Regions from separate parts of the Anaerostipes sp. AF04-45 genome, predicted to be linked through region 1. Evidence: a T-box and tRNA genes for the amino acid it is inferred to sense, from the RefSeq annotation. Region 1 holds a T-box; the other holds one or more tRNA genes.
What was found. The T-box of region 1 lies ahead of thrS (threonine--tRNA ligase). A T-box ahead of a tRNA ligase gene usually reads a tRNA of that ligase, here a tRNA-Thr.

Region 1 (9,768 bases):
ACCTTCAAAGTCTAAATTGGATGAAACGTATGGAGAGGGGGCGGCAGAATTTTTTGCTGAGGCGATTGAGGCTTTTTATGGAAGAAGTGATGAGCACTAAATTATTGATTGTTATATAGATAAAATAAGAACTGGATCTCACTATTAAGAAGTGGAATCTGGTTTTTATTTTTTGTAGTATTTTCGGAAACGGCAAAAATATTATAAATAATGATCAAGAAATAGATTTATTGCCGATAATGTGATATAATATTTATTAAATTAGTATTATTTTTTATTACAAATTAACGGAGGAAATCAGATGCAATATCTTTCAGTGGCAGAGACAGCGGAAAAATGGAATATATCGGAGCGCAGCGTAAGAAATTACTGTGCCCAAGGCCGTGTGCATGGAGCATTTCTTACCGGAAAGACTTGGAGTATTCCAGAAAATGCAGAAAAGCCAGAACGTATTAATAAGAAAAAAGAAAAGCCGATAACACTATTAGATATTTTGCAGAGTGAGAAGAAAAATAAGTATTCCGGCGGTATTTATCATAAAACACAGATTGACTTGACATATAACTCAAACCATATCGAAGGCAGCCGCCTGACTCACGATCAGACAAGATATATTTTTGACACCAATACCATTGGTGTAGAAAATGAAGTCCTTAACGTGGATGATGTGATTGAAACGGCAAATCATTTCCGATGCATCGACATGATCATCGACAATGCGAAAGCGACACTGACTGAGAAATTTATCAAAGATCTTCACTTGATTCTAAAAAACGGAACGAGTGATTCCAGAAAAGATTGGTTTTCCGTTGGAGAATATAAAAAGATGCCAAACGAAGTCGGCGGCATGGTTACTGCACTTCCTGAAGAAGTTGCCGATAGAATGAAAGCGCTGCTTACAGAATACAACAACAAGGAAGAAAAGACTTTGGAGGATATTCTAGATTTTTATGTTAAATTTGAAAGAATTCATCCGTTTCAAGATGGCAACGGACGTGTCGGCAGATTGATTATGTTTAAGGAATGCCTGAAATATAATATCGTTCCATTTATCATCGAAGACCAATTGAAGATGTTTTATTATCGTGGACTGAAGGAATGGAAAAATGAAAAAGGGTATTTGAAAGATACATGTCTGACAGCACAGGATAGATATAAATCTTATTTGGATTATTTTTGGATTGGATATTAAATGTTACTTGCGGAGAAGCGGAGGGAAATAAATGAGTGTTGAACAAGCGCAGAGAGTTGTAAATCAATTTAATAAAGAAATTGCTGATTTAGAAAAAAAGATGGCTGATTTAGTAAAAAAAGAAGCTGATAAGACAAAAAGAATTGGAGATATACAACGAAGTATCACAAAGAATACATCAGCCACTTCTCTAAGGTCAAAAGATAGGCAAATCGAGAGATATCAAAAGGATTTATCTAGAGTTCTCTCTGATAAAGCTGATATTAACAAAAAAATAGCTGATAAAAGAATGCGTTTGGCTGACGCAACAGTAAAATTGCAAAAAGAAGAAACTACGCATGCTAAGTCTTTAGCTAAACAGCAAGAAAAGGGATACATCACTTATCAAAAGCAAATTTCAGATTTAACTAAGCAGATAAAAGCACAGGAAAACCTTGTTTCATCAAAAGAGAACCTTTTTGATTCGAGTGGTGCTGAGGAATACGATGTTTTTGTTTCTCATGCAACAGAAGATAAAAGCAGTTTTTGTGATGAATTTGTACAAGTTCTTAAAGATAAATACGAATTAAACGTTTGGTATGATAGTGTTTCTTTACAATGGGGAGACAGCATTAGAACAGAGATTGACAAAGGTCTTAAAAAATCTAAATTCGGCGTTGTTATTTTGTCAAGAAGTTATATAAAAAAATATTGGACAAACTATGAACTTGAAGGTCTTTTCCAAAGAGAGTCAAATGGTGGAAAACTAATCCTTCCAATATGGCATGATATTACTAAGAAAGAGGTTCAAGACTTCAGCCCGTCACTAGCTGGAAAAATGGCTATGAATACCGCTATAATGACAGCGGATGAAATTGCCGAAAAATTAAATCAACTCTTTGAGGCTTCTCAAAGAGAATAAGGATGACTTTTTGAAGGTTCAGATTACTGTTGAATTTTAGGCAATTTACAATTTCTGGACTTTTAAGACGAATGTTGATGCCAGTGATCATAGAAAAGAAAGAATATCTCTTTTTACCATGGATTTTCATATCATGCAGATGATAGGGTCCTGTAATGCCTGTGCGCGGAGGAAGCTTTGTCTAATTGGCTGAGAAATTTTTACGCATGAGTGCCTCATTTCTACAATGGATAGGAGCTACTAAAAATGATACGCTATATGGAAGGGAAGTGTAAGGCTAAAATCAGCATAGAGGTGGAAGTTACTTTTTCATTCAAGGGTACTATTTATCTGCTCTGGAAACAGTAGCACTTCGAGATTCTATATGTTATACTAAACATCGAAAATTTGTTAAGAAACTGAGGAAAATAATTATGAAGTTACAACAAGTACTAAGCTATGTCCGCCGGGCCGTGGACGACTATCAGATGATACAGGAAGGGGACAAGATCGCAGTCGGCATTTCTGGCGGCAAGGACAGTCTGACCATGCTCTATGCCCTTGCACAGTTACGCATTTTTTACCCGAACAAATTTGAAATCCATGGAATTACCGTAGATCTTGGATTCGGAAACTTTGACATATCTCAAGTAGAAAAACTATGTGAAGAATTAAAAGTACCATATACTATTGTAAAAACAGAAATCGCAGATGTGGTTTTTGAGCGCAGGAAGGAAACAAACCCGTGTTCTCTTTGTGCTAAGATGAGAAAGGGTGCATTGAATGAAAAGATAAAAGAGCTGGGATGCAATAAAGTTGCCTATGCCCACCACAAAGATGATCTGGTGGAGACATTTTTGATGTCCATGCTGTTTGAAGGGAGGCTTCATTGTTTTTCACCGGTGACATACCTGGACCGGATGGATCTTAAAGTCATTCGGCCTTTGATGTACATGGATGAAGCAGATGTGATTGGATTTAAGAATAAGATGAACCTTCCGGTGGAAAAGAGTCCTTGTCCGATGGACGGCTATACAAAGAGACAGTATGCAAAAGAGACCTTAAAAAAATTGGATGAAGACCATCCGGGATCGAAAGATCATATGTTTCGGGCTATGATCCATGGAAATCTTGAAGGATGGCCTGAAAGACAGGAACGAAAAAGATAACATACAAAAGCAACCAATGAAAAAACAAGATGCCTATCAAAATTATTTTTTGACAGAGATCTTGTTTTTTTGATTTTAACAATAATTTGAGTTTGTACCACAACAAGAATGAAGCAGCTGCAGTAAAAAATATATCAGGAGAGTAAAATGATGATCTCTATATCTATACGCAAAATACTAATTTAAATTATAGATATAGGGGAAAAGCTCTTTATTCTACTGTCAGGATCATTTTCTGGCATGGATAATCAAATACTGTGAGCAATTCATCATCTTTGAATCCGCAGGCATGATAACAATTTCGTGCCGCAATTCCTTTCTTATCTTCAGATGTAAATGTCACCACCTGAATTTGATCTCCAGGTTTAAAAGCCAGGATCATTTTTTTAATAAGTTTTTTTGCTGCACCTAGCTTTCTGTAGTCAGGATGTGTGGCCAGGAACTGTAATTCCTTTTCCGTCCTTGAAAATAATAATAAGCAGGTGATTTCTCCTTTATCATTCATTGCCGCAAGGGCTTCTTTGTTTTCGATGCAGTATTTTAGAGCTTTCCTGAATTCTTCCTCCTTGTAGCCAGCAAAATCTGTTTTGACAATTTCGACAAATTTCATACAAGACTCTATATCATTTTTTTTGACCAAATTTATTTCCATATTTCTACTCGCCCTTTCGCTTTCACCATACTTTTATTCCATCATACAAAAAAATCTGAGTAAATTCAATTAATACTTGCACTCTTCGATAGAATCCGATAAAATACTTCTAGCGGGGTATGGCTCAGTTTGGTTAGAGCGCACGGCTGGGGGCCGTGAGGTCGCAGGTTCGAATCCTGTTACCCCGACTTTTTAATATTTTTTAACGAGAGCCGGCAGGCTTTGGCCAAGGGATTATCTGACGGATATAAAATCACTGATTGTGATTTCCGTTGGATATTTTTTCTTTTGATGAAGAGAGGGGAAATTAGAAATGGAGTATATAATAGATGCCTGCAGCGGAAAAAGTATGAATGTATCGGCAGGACAAAAAGTAACGATTATTGATCTTGAAGGCGGACAAGTCGTTGATTTTTTTGCAGAACATAAAGAAAATTCAGAGGAATTTCTATCCACCGGAGTCACAATAGATTGTAATGAATCTTTACGTCTATCGGTCGGAAATCATATTTATTCAAATCTTTATCACCCGATGTTTGAAGTGCTTTATGATGAGGTTGGCGAGCATGATCTGCTTCACCCATGCTGCCGCCCCGAGATGTACGATTTCTTTTATCATAATGGAGAATGACATTCAAATTGTTTAGATCATATTAATCACAGTCTGGATGAGAAAAGACCAATCATTCATCCGGTAAATATTTTTATGTATACGAAAATTAGTGCGGGTGGTTCTATTTCGGTCAGAAAGCCCCTGTCAAAGGCGGGGAACAAGATAATTCTAAGAGCTGAAATGGATATGCGTCTGGGCATTGCCGCCTGTAGTGTATCTGAGAGTGAGTGCAATAACGGAAAATGTACTCCAGTTAAAATTCTTATTGAAGACTGATGAATCAAATTTGATAATACGGATAAAGAAAGAACCGGGAATAAGTGACTCCCGGTTCTTTCTTTATAAATCATCTTTACTTCTCTTCTTCTTTTTCCACCTGGCGGATTTCTTTTGTCTCTATTTCTTTCCGTATCGCACAAATAAAGTCGTCTAAGGACATCTGTCCTTCGTCTCCCTTGAATCTGCTTCTCACGGAAACTGCCTGGTTCTCTTCTTCTTTTCCGCCCACAACCAGCATATATGGAATCTTATGAAGCTGTGCCTCACGGATCTTGTAGCCCATTTTTTCGGCTCTTGTATCAATCTCTGCTCGGATGCCGGCAGCTTTTAACGCATCGAGTACTTTTGTTCCGTACTCTAAATGCTTATCAGAAATCGGAATGACTTTTACCTGCACCGGTGCCAGCCAGGTTGGAAAAGCCCCGGCGAAATGTTCGATCAGGATTCCGATAAACCGCTCGATAGAACCAAATGCTACCCGATGGATCATGATCGGACGGTGCTTCTCTCCGTCTGCTCCTGTGTAATGAAGGTCAAATCTCAGCGGAAGCTGGAAGTCTAACTGAATGGTTCCGCACTGCCATGTCCTTCCGATGGAATCCTCCAGATGGAAGTCGATTTTCGGCCCGTAGAATGCTCCGTCGCCTTCGTTGACAACATAGTCAAGGCCAAGGTCATCCAGTGCACTTCTCAAAGAATCTGTTGCCATCTCCCAGTCTTCATCACTTCCCATGCTGTCTTCCGGACGGGTTGACAGTTCTACGTGATATTTAAATCCAAACAGGCTGTAAACCTGATCGATCAGTGCTGCAACACCTTTGATCTCGTCTTTGATCTGCTCCGGCATCATAAAGATATGGGCATCATCCTGTGTAAAGCAGCGGACACGCATCAGTCCGTGGAGCTGTCCGGATTTTTCATGACGGTGGACTAAACCGAGTTCACCCATACGAAGGGGCAGGTCACGGTAAGAGCGCGGCTCTGACTGGTATACTAAAACGCCGCCCGGACAGTTCATCGGTTTGATCGCAAAATCTTCTTCGTCGATCACAGTAGTATACATATTTTCCTGATAGTGATCCCAGTGGCCGGATGTCTCCCACAGATGCCTGCTCAGCATGATCGGGCTTGAAATTTCAACATAGCCGGCTTTGTTATGGATCTCTCTCCAGTAATCCAGTAAAGTATTTTTAAGAACCATCCCATTCGGCAGGAAGAACGGGAACCCTGGTCCTTCATCTCTCATCATAAAGAGTCCCAGTTCTTTTCCAAGCTTTCTGTGGTCACGTTTTTTGGCCTCTTCCATCATGGTCAGGTAATCTTTCAGCTCTGCTTTCTTTGCAAAAGCAGTTCCATAGATCCTGGTGAGCATCTGGTTCTTTTCGTTACCGCGCCAGTAAGCACCGGCAAGGCTTGTCAGTTTAAACGCTTTTACCGGTTTTGTTGTCATAAGATGAGGTCCGGCACACAGGTCAATGAACTCTCCCTGCTGATAAAAACTGATCACTGAATCCTCCGGGAGGTCTTCAATCAGTTCTACCTTATATGGTTCATTTTGCTCTTTCATAAAAGCAATGGCTTCTTCTCTCGGTTTTGTAAAGCAGGTGATTTGAAGTCCTTCTTTCACGATCTTCTTCATCTCTGCTTCAATTTTTTCCAGGTCATCCTGTGTAAAAGGAGTATCCTTTTCCATATCATAATAAAATCCGTTGTCAATGGAAGGGCCGATGGCAAGCTTCGTCTCCGGATACAGGCGTTTGACTGCTTGAGCTAAAATATGGGATGCCGTATGACGGAAAGCATGTCTTCCGCCCTCTGAATCGAAGGTGAGAATGTTCAGTTCACAGTCATCTTCGAGGATTGTCCTTAAATCTACCACTTCTCCGTTCACTTCGCCTGCACATGCTGCTCTTGCAAGTCCTTCGCTGATGTCTTTGGCAATGTCAATGACAGACATACTCTGGCTGTATTCTTTCACAGAACCATCTTTTAAAGTAATTTTCATCTTTTTTTCCTTTCTTACTAAAATAAAAAAGTCCCATGGAAAATTTCCATGGGACGAGTTATCGCGGTTCCACCCTGGTTGCCTTTCTGTGAATGATACAGAAGGCCGCTTATATGGCGGTAACGGTGCCGACCGGGCTGGTTTGCAGCCGCTCAGAGGTGGTCTTCATCTGCTTTGGCTTAGAACACTCACACCATATGTGTCCCTCTCTGAAAGTTTTCACAGACTACTCTTCTCTTCAGCGCTTTTTCTTATTTCTAAAATATTATAACACCGATGAATTTTGAAATCAATCCTCAATTTGCCTGGATATGATCTTCTGTGTGGGAATAATCGGTAATTCCTTTTCCTGCGTTTGGATGCTTTGAGGAATAAATCTGATCTGTCAAAAAAGTCCCCAGCAGCAGTATACAAAGGATGACCAGCAGTTTAGGCTTCAGCTTTTGGATCTGATTATCAATGATTGGGGCAAGGAAATAGACGATTGCTATGCCTCCAAGTCCAAAAACAAGCAGTCCTTCCGCACAGACTCTTCCCTGGATATTCAGAAAATATCCGCTGTAGTCCCACCATTTTTGTCCATGATGTACGGTTTCGAGAAAAACAGAAGTAAAATATTCCACACATCCGCACAGCACAACTGCAGAAAAGAATTCAGCAACAGGCCGGCTTCGCATTTTATGTAAGAGCGTAAGGATCAGAATACTGCCGACACCATAGATTGGAAGCCAGGGACCGTGAAGTACGCCCCGGTTTACAAAGGTACCATCAGAGATTAAATGCAGGCTTACCTCCCATACCCATCCGATAAATGACAGGATAAAATAAATCATGATCAGAGACCAGATGGTATAATTGCGCATATAATGCAGCGTCTGAATCTTTCTGCGCTTTGTATGTTCAGGGAAATTGCTTAGTCTTCCGGGATATGAAATTTTTTGAACAGCGCCGGCAAGATCCTGGAGCCTGATCTGCTCTGACTGATATTGTTCATATTGTTGATACGCATTGGAATTGACCAGAATTACGCCGAAATAGTCAGATAAAAATCTGCCGATTCCTGTGCGGCTGTCTTTGAAGTTCCTGGTTTGTTTCAAAACAGGGATCACGTCTCCATATGCCTGCTCGATTTCTCTTTCTCCTGCAGTTTCAAAGAGATAACGGTCATTTAATAAGTCTGCATGTTTTATCTGCCGGTCTTTGGCTTCTTTTCTGAGCTGTGTGTAATACTCGCAGAATACTGCAGTTTTATATGGGCTGGAGTATAAGACTGCACTGATGCCAAGGGTCATAAGTTCGAGGATGTTCCATCCGAAAAAAGACAGTTCAAATACAAAACACTGCCATTTGTGTCCTCTCATCATATTTCTTGAAAGGGAAATAGCCTCCCTGGAACCGATGCCCGGGTTTTCCGCAACAATATAAGGTACCAGATAATAAGAATATTTCTTGATCGGACCGCCGATGACCGTTAATCCCCATAAAATCTGATAGACAGCCATGAGAAGCATCGTTTTTGCGGCCTGTGCCCACTTCCTGACCCTTAGCAGATAAAGAAAACGATGGGCTGGAATCTGACTGTAAATGCGCCCCTCCAGAAAGATTCTTCTGGATATGACGGAATATGTATTTACGATAAATACCCAGAAGAAACACACGATGAGGATACTGAGGATCAAAAGGACTGCCAGTGCAGCGTCTGTAGAGCCAAGGAAGGAATTTAACCCGGAAACTAAGGTTACAACAATGGATCCGGAAGTTACAGCGTTAAATGCCTCGGCAAAAACACCCCGGCTCCGGCCAAATGCCGGATTTCCGTGTTTGGCAGCCTTTACTTCTTCTTTTTTTATTTTTTCTGATTTCTTTCTTGCCTTTTTTGTACCGCCTGTAAACAAGTCTTCTGTAACATCGATGATCCCTTTTTGCACTGTTACGGTACCGGATGGGGAAACTTGTTCTGAAGTGGGAGAATAGGTTTTGACAAACTTAAGAGAGCCGGTGAACTCGGTGCCCAAAAATGCGGCAATCAGGCAGACGGCAAGAAACATGATATAATGCTTTTTTAATGACTGTCTGCCCAGCTGCTTCATTTCTTTTCTTGAAAGCATGGTTTTCTCCTTTGTATTCAAAGCTGTATTACACAGGCCTGTTGATTGAGAGGATTTCTTTTTTGATAATCAAAGAGAAGGAGTGTGTCTTTCCTGCATCCGCTGCCATAAACATCATACCGGAATTTCTCAATGTGGGCCATCTTGCGCATATTCTTTTTCGCATACGCGGATAAAGATGGATTTTTGGACAGTACTTCATCATAGAGATCATACAGCTCCTCTTTCCCCACAGAATAATCCCCGGCAAATCCGGGCCGGTTTTTCACATTTTCCCGCAAGTACAGATCAAAGGTTAAGTATTCCTCATAAAAAGATTTTTTTTCTTTGATGCCGGGCAGTCCTGAAATAAATTCATCCAAAATTTCATATCTGGAAATACGGGAATGCTTTCTCTTGTGATAGCCGTTTTGTAAATAGAATTCCCCGAGACTTTGGTACATATCAAAAGGTGTGGAAAATTCGTGTTCCAGCTGTCTCATCGTATAAGTGAACTGACCGCTGTTATAGTAAGTTTCCACCATACTCTCAACAGACTTCAGCGTAAGAACGTCTTCGTAAGAGAGCCATTTTGTATAGAGAACCTCATAGGGAGGAGTGCTCTTATATACAAGTCCATAGGAATCCTTCTGCTGCTCCATAAAAGATCCTTTCAGCACTTTTAAAAATCCAAGCTGCAGCTGTTCCGGCCTTACTCTGTATACGTCGTTAAAAGAATCCCTGAAACTTTTGAGATCTTCAAACGGAAGACCCGCGATCAGGTCCAGGTGCTGATGGATATTTTGTCCATGGTTGATCCTCTCTGCAATGGCGGATACTTTGGCAAAATCCATTTTCCTGCAGATCTCGGATATCGTTTTCGGATTGGTG
Region 2 (9,768 bases), on a different contig from region 1:
ACACAGTTCAAGATTACTACATATAACAGCTCTGGAAATGTGACTGCAACCTTATACAAAGGGAAAAAGAAGATGAGCTCACGTACCGCTTATAATCCAAGTTACATTACTTTCTCAGGAAAGTTATCAAAAGGCACATACTATGTTAAAATTACAAAAAATACGAAAAATACAAGCGGAAAATACATTGTAAAATATGTAAAATAAGTAAACAGTAATCTTTGCAGCAGAGCCGGCTGTCTCTGCTGCAGTTGAATGAATGTTCAAAATACACAGAAGTTTAAAAGGAGAATAGGTTATGAAAAGACAAATGAAGAAAAAACTGGCGGTTTTATTAAGCCTTGTATTGATCATTTCTCTCGCATTAGCCGGATGTAAAAAGAAAGAGGAAATACCGGAGCCGGACAAGCTTGCAGAGGCTTATTATCTTCTGTTTACCAGAGGAAATACAGAAGAAATGGTCAAATATGGACACACAGAAGCGGAAGCAAAAAAGGCATTAAACACATACAAAACAAGCATGAAATCTTCCTTCATGACATCTGCAAATACTGCCGGAAATATCTTTAAATCCGAAGATGCAGATAAAGTGATTGACGCACTTCTGCATTCCTTATCTAAGCTTAAATATGAAGTGAAGACAGACGAAAAAGATGAGAAAGAAGGAACTGCTACGGTGATTCTGAAATCTCAAAGTGTGAACCTGAGTGAAATACAGTCCAAGCTTATGGCGAATGTCAGAAAAGCCGCAGCATCAGGGAAAATAACAGACCAAAGCCAGATTGGAACGTATGTCCTTACCGAGATGGCAAAATTGATCAAGGAAACAAAGCCTACGAAAGAGATGAAAGAAACTACGTTAAAAATGAAGCTGAAAAAGGTAAAAATCAATAAAAAAGAAGTAGAGCGATGGATGCCTGAAAACAACTATACTTTTGAGATGCAGATTGGAAGACTTCTCATAAGCCAGTAATTTTGGGAGGGAGATAAACTGAATTTCAGATAGTCCTAGTAATCCTAAGAATTCCTTCAGGCTATTTTATTTTTTCTTTAGAATTGTTTATTTTCTATCCATTGTTTACGGAGAGGATTCTGATATACTTAAATCATACCTGCAGGGCACACCACATTTTAAACCCTATGGTTGGACGTGCTTTGCAAGGCAAAGTTTAGTTTTTCATATATATTAATCCTCTCTTTTCATTAAACAGACGGCCCCGCAGCTTTTGCTGCGGGGTTGTTTTGATGTGACATTTTCCGCCCCAGTATGGTATTATGGGTACACACATGTTGGAATGATGGAGGAATACCAGGATGTTTAACATTGAAGAAGAATTAAAAAAGCTTCCGGCCAAGCCCGGAGTTTATATAATGCATAATGACAAGGACGAGATCATATATGTAGGTAAGGCGATCAAACTCTGCAACCGGGTCAGACAGTACTTTCAGGGAAGCAGAAATTTGACGACAAAGATTCAGCATATGGTATCGCACATCGCATATTTTGAGTACATCATTACAGATTCAGAGCTGGAGGCCTTGGTGCTTGAGTGCAATCTGATCAAGGAACATCGTCCAAAGTATAATACCATGCTGAAGGATGATAAGAATTATCCATACATTAAGGTCACCACAAATGAGGAATATCCGCGTATTATGCTGGCCAGAAGGATGAAACAGGACAAGTGCAGATACTTTGGGCCATATACGAGCGCCGGAGCGGTAAAAGATATCATTGAGCTGCTCAGGAAGCTGTTTAAGATCCGGACATGCAGCCGGAAGCTGCCGAAAGATATCGGGAAAGACAGGCCGTGTCTGTATTATCAGATCAAACAGTGTGAGGGGCCCTGCCAGGATTATATTTCCGGGGAAGATTACAGAAAATCCATTGATCAGGTACTGAGTTTTCTGAACGGAAATTATAAGGATGTGTCGGACATGCTGGAGGAAAAGATGAAGCAGGCAGCGGCAGACCTTGAGTTTGAGCAGGCAGCAGAATATAGAAATCTGTTAAAGAGCATCGGCAAAATCGCTGACCGTCAGAAGATCAACAGCTATGGATTTGAAAACAGGGATATTATCGCATTTGCCAAAGAAAAGCAGGACGCAGTGGTCGCCGTATTTTTTATCAGAGACGGCAAACTCCTGGGCAGAGAGCATTTTCATATGACCCAGGATGAGGAGACAACAGATGAAGAACTCATGAGTGCCTTTGTAAAACAGTTTTACGCAGGAACTCCGTATCTGCCGGGAGAGATCTTCCTGGAGTGCGGCATGGACGATATGGAGATTGTGGAAGAGTGGCTTTCCAAGAAGAGGGGCGGAAGGGTGCATATTCGGATTCCGCTTCGGGGAGAAAAGCACCGCCTCGTAGAATTGGCAAAAGAGAATGCGTCCAATGTTTTAAGGCAGGATAAAGAAAAACTCAAGAGAGAAGAAAAAAGGACCATCGGAGCAGTGAAAGAGATAGAGCAGCTCCTTGGGATCAAGGGGCTTCACAGGATGGAGGCCTTCGATATATCCAATATCAGTGGGTTTCAGACCGTTGCTTCTATGGTCGTCTTCGAAGACGGAAAGGCCAGAAAGCGGGATTACCGGAAATTCCGCCTAAAGACAGTGGACGGCCCGGATGATTACAGAAGTATGGAGGAAGTCCTCACGAGGAGACTCCTGCACGGACAAAAAGAGATCGAAGAATTAAAGGCTAAGAATGAGGATCTGGAATTTGGAAGTTTTACCAAGTTTCCGGATCTGCTCCTGATGGATGGAGGAAAAGGCCAGGTAAATGTTGCTCAGAGAGTTTTAAAAGACCTGAAAATGGATATTCCGGTGTGCGGTATGGTAAAAGATGACAATCATAGAACCAGGGGATTGTACTATAATAATGACGAAATCTATTTTCCGAAAAGGAGCGAAGCATTCCAGCTGGTCACAAGGATTCAGGATGAGGCCCACCGGTTTGCTATTGAGTACCATCGCTCGCTGAGGGCAAAAGGCCAGGTCAGCTCTGTACTGGATGAGATCAAAGGAGTAGGGCCGAAGCGCAGAAAAGCGCTGATGAAACATTTTAAGCAGATACAGAACATCAAAGAGGCCACGGAAGATGAGATCATGCAGGTTCCGGGAATGACAAGGAAAGCAGCAAAAGAGATCTATTCGTTTTTCCATTTGTCTAAGGAAGAAAATGTGATAAACTAAGAATAACAATCGGACAAGGAGGATTCATTATGAGCGAGGAATACAAAGTATCGGTGGCAGAACTGGCAAAGAAGCTGGAACTGATCCCGGTGATCCCGGAAATTAACACCAATGACATTTATATCACCCAGGCAGAAGTAAACCGGCCGGCGCTTCAGCTGGCAGGCTTTTTTGACCATTTTTCATCGTCCAGGGTGCAGATTATTGGAAATGTAGAATATATATATATCAATAATATTTTGGAAAAGGATGAAAACTGTAATCAGATTCTGGACCGTCTTTTCAGTGCCCAGATTCCATGTCTGGTATTCTGCCGCGGAAAACAGCCGTGTGATAAGATCGTTGACTTTGGAAGGAAATACGGAGTTCCAGTTTTTATCAGTAAAGATTCAACTTCAGAGTTTACCGCAGAAGTCATCCGCTGGCTGAGTGTGGAACTGGCGCCCCGGATTTCAATTCATGGAGTGTTAGTGGATGTATTCGGCGAAGGAATTCTGATCACAGGGGAAAGCGGCATCGGCAAAAGCGAGGCTGCTTTGGAACTTCTGAAGAGAGGCCATCGGCTTGTTTCGGATGATGTGGTGGAGATTAAGCGTGTGAGCAAAGATACTCTGATCGGTTCCTCACCGGCAGTGACTCGGTTTTTCATTGAACTCAGGGGCATCGGCATCATTGATGTAAAGAACCTGTTCGGTGTGGAGAGCGTCAAAATGACCCAGAGCATTGATCTTGTCATTCAGCTGGAAGACTGGAACAAAGAAACAGATTATGACAGGCTCGGACTGGATGAAAATTATATAGAATACCTGGGGAATAAGGTTGTGGCACACGCGCTGCCGATCCGTCCGGGAAGAAATCTCGCGATTATCGTTGAGGCCGCTGCCATTAATCACCGTCAGAAGAAGATGGGATATAATGCCGCGGAAGAATTATACAAACGAGTGACCGGGAAATTGGAGGAATAAGCAGAATGAATTACATTTATGGAGTCGATGTAGGAGGCACCACCGTAAAACTGGGATTGTTTCAGGAGGACGGAAGTCTGAAAGAAAAGTGGGAGATTCCCATCAGAAAAGAGGACGGCGGGGCATATATTATAGAGGATATCGGAGTGGCGCTGAAAGAAAATATCGCATTCCATGGGATAGAAACCGGACAGCTGATTGGAGCAGGAGTCGGGGTTCCCGGGGCGGTACTTTCTTTTGAAAAGGTCAATGAATGTGTCAATCTGGGCTGGGGGCAGGTCAACGTGGCTCAGGAACTGGGCAAACTGCTGGACTGTCCTGTCAAAGTGACCAACGATGCAAATGTGGCTGCGCTGGGAGAACTTTGGGCTGGTGCTGCGAAAGATTACCGCAGTGCTGTCATGGTTACTCTGGGAACAGGTGTGGGCGGCGGCATGATCGTCGACGGACAGATCATCAACGGAAGCCATGGATATGGCGGTGAGATCGGACACATGACGGTAAACCCGGCGGAGACACGCAAGTGTAACTGCGGAAAGACCGGCTGTCTGGAACTGTACGCTTCAGCGACAGGAATTGTATATGAGACAAAAAAAGCGCTGGAGGAATCTGACATAGAAACGCCGCTGCGCCGAATGGACGGCTTTTCGGCAAAAGATATTTTTGATCTGGCAAAAGAAGGAGACGCCTTTGCCATAGAACAGGTCGACCGGCTGGGAGAGAAGCTGGCAATGGCCTTCGGGAATATCACACTGACAGTAGACCCCGAAGTATTTGTCATCGGGGGAGGTGTGTCGAAAGCAGGAGATATCCTTCTTGACGCCATTAAAAAGCATTATGGGACATACACCTTCGGCGCTGTAAAAGAAGGGAAATTTATTCTTGCAAGTCTCGGAAATGACGCAGGAATTTACGGGGCTGCAAGGCTGATTAAAGGAGAATAGCATGAACACGATTCTTGAAGAATTGAGACAGAAGATCGCACCCGAACGGGTACTTACAAAAGAACCGATGAAAAAACATACGACCTTCCGGATAGGCGGAGAGGCAGAATTGTACATTATTCCTGAAACCATTGAGGAAGTGCAGTGGACCGTGAAGACTGCCAGGAAACACGAAATTCCCATGTTTATTCTGGGAAACGGAAGCAATCTGCTGGTAGGGGACCGGGGAATCGACGGCATTGTCCTCCAGATTTATAAGAACATGAATGAAATCACAGTCAACGGAACTGAGATTACGGCTCAGGCGGGAGCATTGCTAAGCTCTATTGCCCGGGAAGCACAGAACCGGAGCCTGACAGGCTTTGAGTTTGCAGGAGGCATACCTGGAACATTCGGAGGCGCAATCACTATGAATGCGGGAGCCTACGGCGGAGAGATGATCCAGGTATTAAAAGAGGCCACAGTCCTCACGAAAGAAGGAGAGATTCTTACCCTTTCCGCAGAGGAACTGGAGCTTGGATACCGAACCAGCAATGTCATTAAATGCGGATATACGGTGCTCGGCGGTACAATTTCTTTGAAAGAGGGAGAACCCTCTGAGATAAAAAAACAAATGGATGAGTATACATTAGCCAGGAAGACGAAACAGCCTCTGGAACTGCCGAGCGCAGGCAGTACGTTTAAGCGCCCGGAGGGCTACTTTGCCGGAAAACTGATTGATGACGCAGGACTCAGAGGATATCAGGTCGGAGGGGCACGTGTGTCGGATAAACACTGCGGATTTGTAGTAAATCAGGAGAACGCAACGGCGAAAGATGTTCTTCAGCTGATCGAAGACGTTCAGAAAACAGTGAAGGAAAAGTTTGGAGTGGACCTGGAACCGGAAGTGAAGCGGGTCGGAAAGTTTTAGAGGAATTTACGTATGAGGTTTGTAATCGTAACCGGGATGTCTGGGGCAGGAAAGAGCAGTGCTCTTAAAATGCTGGAAGATGTCGGGTATTTTTGTGTGGATAATCTCCCCACCAGACTGCTGTGCAGATTTGCGGAGCTTACCCTTGACAAGACTGCAAATATTTCAAATGTGGCTTTAGGCATTGATATCCGGAGCGGCGCATCGATTGATGAGTTTTTAGAAGAATTAAAAAAAGTCAATGAAATGGGTGTCAAGTTTGAAATTTTGTTTCTCAATGCCAGCAACCGGATTTTGATCAAGCGTTACAAGGAGACCAGAAGGAATCATCCTCTGGCCAGGAACGGCCGGATAGAGGATGGTATTGAAAAGGAGCGGGAAGCAGTCGATGTTTTGAAAAAACATGCGGATTATGTCATAGATACCAGCCAGCTTCTCACAAGGGAGCTGAAGGCTGAAATTGACAGGATATTTGTCAGGGAAGAAGAATATGCTAACTTCAATGTGGCAGTGGTGTCTTTTGGGTTCAAATTCGGTATACCGGCAGACGTAGACCTGGTGTTTGATGTAAGATTCCTTCCCAATCCTTATTATGACCTTTCTCTGCGCCCTCTGACCGGCAATGACAGGCCTATTCAGGAGTTTGTCATGAAACATGAAGAGTCCAGAGTATTTTTAGAGAAATTAGAAGATATGCTCAAATTTCTGATTCCCAACTACATCAAAGAAGGAAAGTATAATCTGGTCATAGGGATCGGCTGCACTGGAGGGAAGCACCGTTCTGTCACCATCACGAATGCACTGGCAGAAAAATTAAAACAGCTGCCATATCCGGTGAAGGTTGAGCATAGAGATATAACGAGGTAGGAAATGTCATTTTCAAGTGAAGTCAAAGAAGAACTTGCAAGGCTTACGAGCGGAGCAAGACACTGTAAAATTGCAGAACTTGCCGGTATTCTCAACTTTTGCGGGGAAGTCCGCGAAGAGAAGGGAAGCTATCTGGTCAAGGTTCATACGGAGAATGTATCGGTGGCGAAACGGTTTTTTACGCTGCTGAAAGACACATTCCATATACATGGAGAACTTCAGGTAAAACGCAACGAATATCTAAAAAGAAGTCGAAATTATTCGGTTTTTGTTGACAAACATGAGGATTGTGTTTTATTATTGAAAGCAGTGAAATATTTCGAGCCGAAAAACTTTGGATTAGTCCTGCAGAACACGTGCTGTAAAAGGGCCTATATCCGGGGAGCATTTCTGGCAGCCGGTTCCATGAGTGATCCAGAGAAGAATTATCACTTTGAAATTGTAACTCTTCATGAACAATTTGCGGTACAATTGCAAGATGTGCTTGATTTTTTTGAATTAGATGCTAAAATAGTTATTCGTAAGAAGTACTATGTAGTGTATATCAAAGAAGGTGCCAAGATCGTTGATGTACTGAACATTATGGAAGCACACATAGCTTTGATGAACCTCGAAAATGTCCGTATCTTGAAAGATATGAGGAACACGGTGAACCGCCGTGTAAACTGTGAGACTGCCAACATTAACAAGACAGTGTCAGCAGCCGTGAAGCAAGCCGAGGATATTCGATTTTTACAAGAGCATAGAGGGCTTAGTGAACTGAACCAGGGACTGCAAGACATCGCCTATCTGCGATTGGAACATCCGGAGGCTACTCTGAAAGAGCTAGGAGAGATGCTGAATCCCCCCGTAGGCAAATCAGGGGTCAATCATCGTCTTAAGAAGCTGAGTAAGATTGCTGAAGATATGAGAATGGGAGGATCATTATGATTTCTAAGAGTATCAATATTCATGTGACCGAGAACAAGGAAGAACGTCCGGTTGCCTTTTTGGTCCAGATGGCCAGCCAGTTTGAGAGCAAGATCCTGATCGAGGCAGGCAACAAAAGGATCAACGGAAAAAGTATCATGGGTATGATGAGTCTTGGGTTGGATGATTTAGACAATATCACTGTTGTTGCTGACGGAGCAGACGAAGAAACTGCCATCACAACAATTGAAAAATATTTGACAAAAGGAGCATAAAAGGCTCCTCATATGCTGAAATAGCTCAGTTGGTAGAGCACTTCACTCGTAATGAAGGGGTCGCCGGTTCAAATCCGGTTTTCAGCTTTGGCGCAAACGCTGTAGATATCAGTGCTTGCGCTGTTTTTTTATATCTTTTTAGAAACATCAAAAACAGTTTTTTCAATGTTTCAGTTTTCGGAAGTATTTTAGAAGCAAACGAATGTCGTCCACCATATAAAGTCATTTCTGGAAGTATGCCAAATGGATGTGATCCATGCTTCTTTATGTAGGAGTCTACCTCCATATTATAATTTAAAAGTAGTTTCTTAAAATTTCTTGATATACATTGAGATTAATTCTTCTTCCATCTTTGTATGTAAACAATAAATCATTTTCTAAAAAATCTGGTTGTAAACGCCAGGTGTTTTTTAGAGCAAGGCGCTTTTGTAATAACACTGCCAACTCATCGGGTATAATAAGCTTTCTGTGCCTTCCAGGGCGTTTCATATCTGATATGCAGTCGTATTTGTCTAATGCCTGGTGCAAAGAAAGAAAAGAGCTTTTAAGATCTGATTCTTGAAATCCGCAAACTTCCTCAGGAGCCATCGCTGTAGAAAAGCTTAAGCATAACATATCATAATAGAAAGATGCCTTAACACTTTGTAAAGACAAGAAATAGTTAATCTGATCTTGAGTCCAAACTAATTGCTGCTTAGGTGGAAGGGTGTACTGTTCTACATCGTGACATGGGTTCTGGGTTATTATATGTAATGGACGTATAGTATATTGCATCATTGAACTAAAAACACTCTTTGCTTTATTAATAGTGCTTGGCTTTAGTTTTTCATTGGGTTTGTTTTTAGGAGACTGTTTAGAAAGTTCTGCCATCCAATTTTCAATATGAATTGGAAGAATTGAACTCACTTCAACATCAAAAAAAGCATCTTTAATATAAGAATTAACACGGGAGTGTAAGATAAAGTGTGTAATTAGTTGGTTACTAATTTACACACTTTATCTTACACTCCCTATAAAATTAAAATTTACATAGTTTGCTTGACAAACCCTCTCCGTCTGAAATTCCGTCTTCATTACCCAAACTATCTTATGAACCATTTTGCCTCTTGACACATAACTGATTGTTTCGATTCCTCTATGCGGATGCATTGGAAATCCTGCTGTATAATCATCAGGATTAACGCTGTCAAAAGAGTCAAGCATTAAAATAGGATAAAACTCCTTTATTGTCTGATTTTCTAAGACTCTTACTAAGTTTACAACTGCTCCATCTGTTGTTCTAAAACCTTTTACTTTAGTCTTCACTGTTCTTTCCATTAAATTTTCCTCCTATTTTCTTCAAAAGATATACCAGTTTTTCTTTTTCTTCTTGATCCAATACTTCCATGCTTTCTGTTATCATCGCTTCATTTTTAGGTGCAATTTTGCTAATAACATCATAGCCTTCTTTCGTCAGATGCAGTATACATACACGCCTGTCTTTCTCGTCAGATAATCTTTCGATATAGTTCATTTTTACCAAGTTGTTCACTATTAGAGGTATGGTTCCCACGCTACTGAGTATTCTTTCCCTTACCTCTCCGACGCTCATATCGCCTTTACTGTAAAGAGCTTCTAAAACCATAAATTGACTAAAGGTTAAATTGTATTCTGCTGCTATTTTGGATGTTTATTTATCTAAAGCATTTACATTTCTGTGA

Region 2: it encodes a tRNA-Thr, which carries the amino acid that the T-box ahead of thrS (threonine--tRNA ligase) is inferred to sense. The anticodon was not compared.

The regions. Positions count from the first base shown of each region.
Region 1 covers NZ_QTXQ01000004.1:236,394-246,161, forward strand. The annotation lists gene DWV34_RS08000 (MerR family transcriptional regulator) at 1-100, shown strand, start outside; gene DWV34_RS08005 (Fic family protein) at 302-1,192, shown strand; gene DWV34_RS08010 (toll/interleukin-1 receptor domain-containing protein) at 1,224-2,093, shown strand; gene DWV34_RS08015 (tRNA 2-thiocytidine(32) synthetase TtcA) at 2,507-3,241, shown strand; gene DWV34_RS08020 (GNAT family N-acetyltransferase) at 3,453-3,893, opposite strand; tRNA gene DWV34_RS08025 (tRNA-Pro) at 4,007-4,081, shown strand; partial or broken gene DWV34_RS08030 (DUF1989 domain-containing protein) at 4,243-4,782, shown strand; gene thrS (threonine--tRNA ligase) at 4,859-6,790, opposite strand; T-box leader at 6,837-7,041, opposite strand; gene DWV34_RS08045 (DUF975 family protein) at 7,087-8,898, opposite strand; gene DWV34_RS08050 (B12-binding domain-containing radical SAM protein) at 8,916-9,768, opposite strand, start outside.
Region 2 covers NZ_QTXQ01000007.1:121,583-131,350, forward strand. The annotation lists gene DWV34_RS17725 (pre-peptidase C-terminal domain-containing protein) at 1-207, shown strand, start outside; gene DWV34_RS11885 (DUF5105 domain-containing protein) at 299-973, shown strand; gene uvrC (excinuclease ABC subunit UvrC) at 1,315-3,198, shown strand; gene hprK (HPr(Ser) kinase/phosphatase) at 3,228-4,163, shown strand; gene DWV34_RS11900 (ROK family glucokinase) at 4,169-5,107, shown strand; gene murB (UDP-N-acetylmuramate dehydrogenase) at 5,109-6,017, shown strand; gene rapZ (RNase adapter RapZ) at 6,030-6,884, shown strand; gene whiA (DNA-binding protein WhiA) at 6,888-7,814, shown strand; gene DWV34_RS11920 (HPr family phosphocarrier protein) at 7,811-8,068, shown strand; tRNA gene DWV34_RS11925 (tRNA-Thr) at 8,083-8,155, shown strand; gene DWV34_RS11930 (hypothetical protein) at 8,363-8,938, opposite strand; gene DWV34_RS11935 (pirin family protein) at 9,065-9,385, opposite strand; gene DWV34_RS11940 (MarR family winged helix-turn-helix transcriptional regulator) at 9,363-9,728, opposite strand.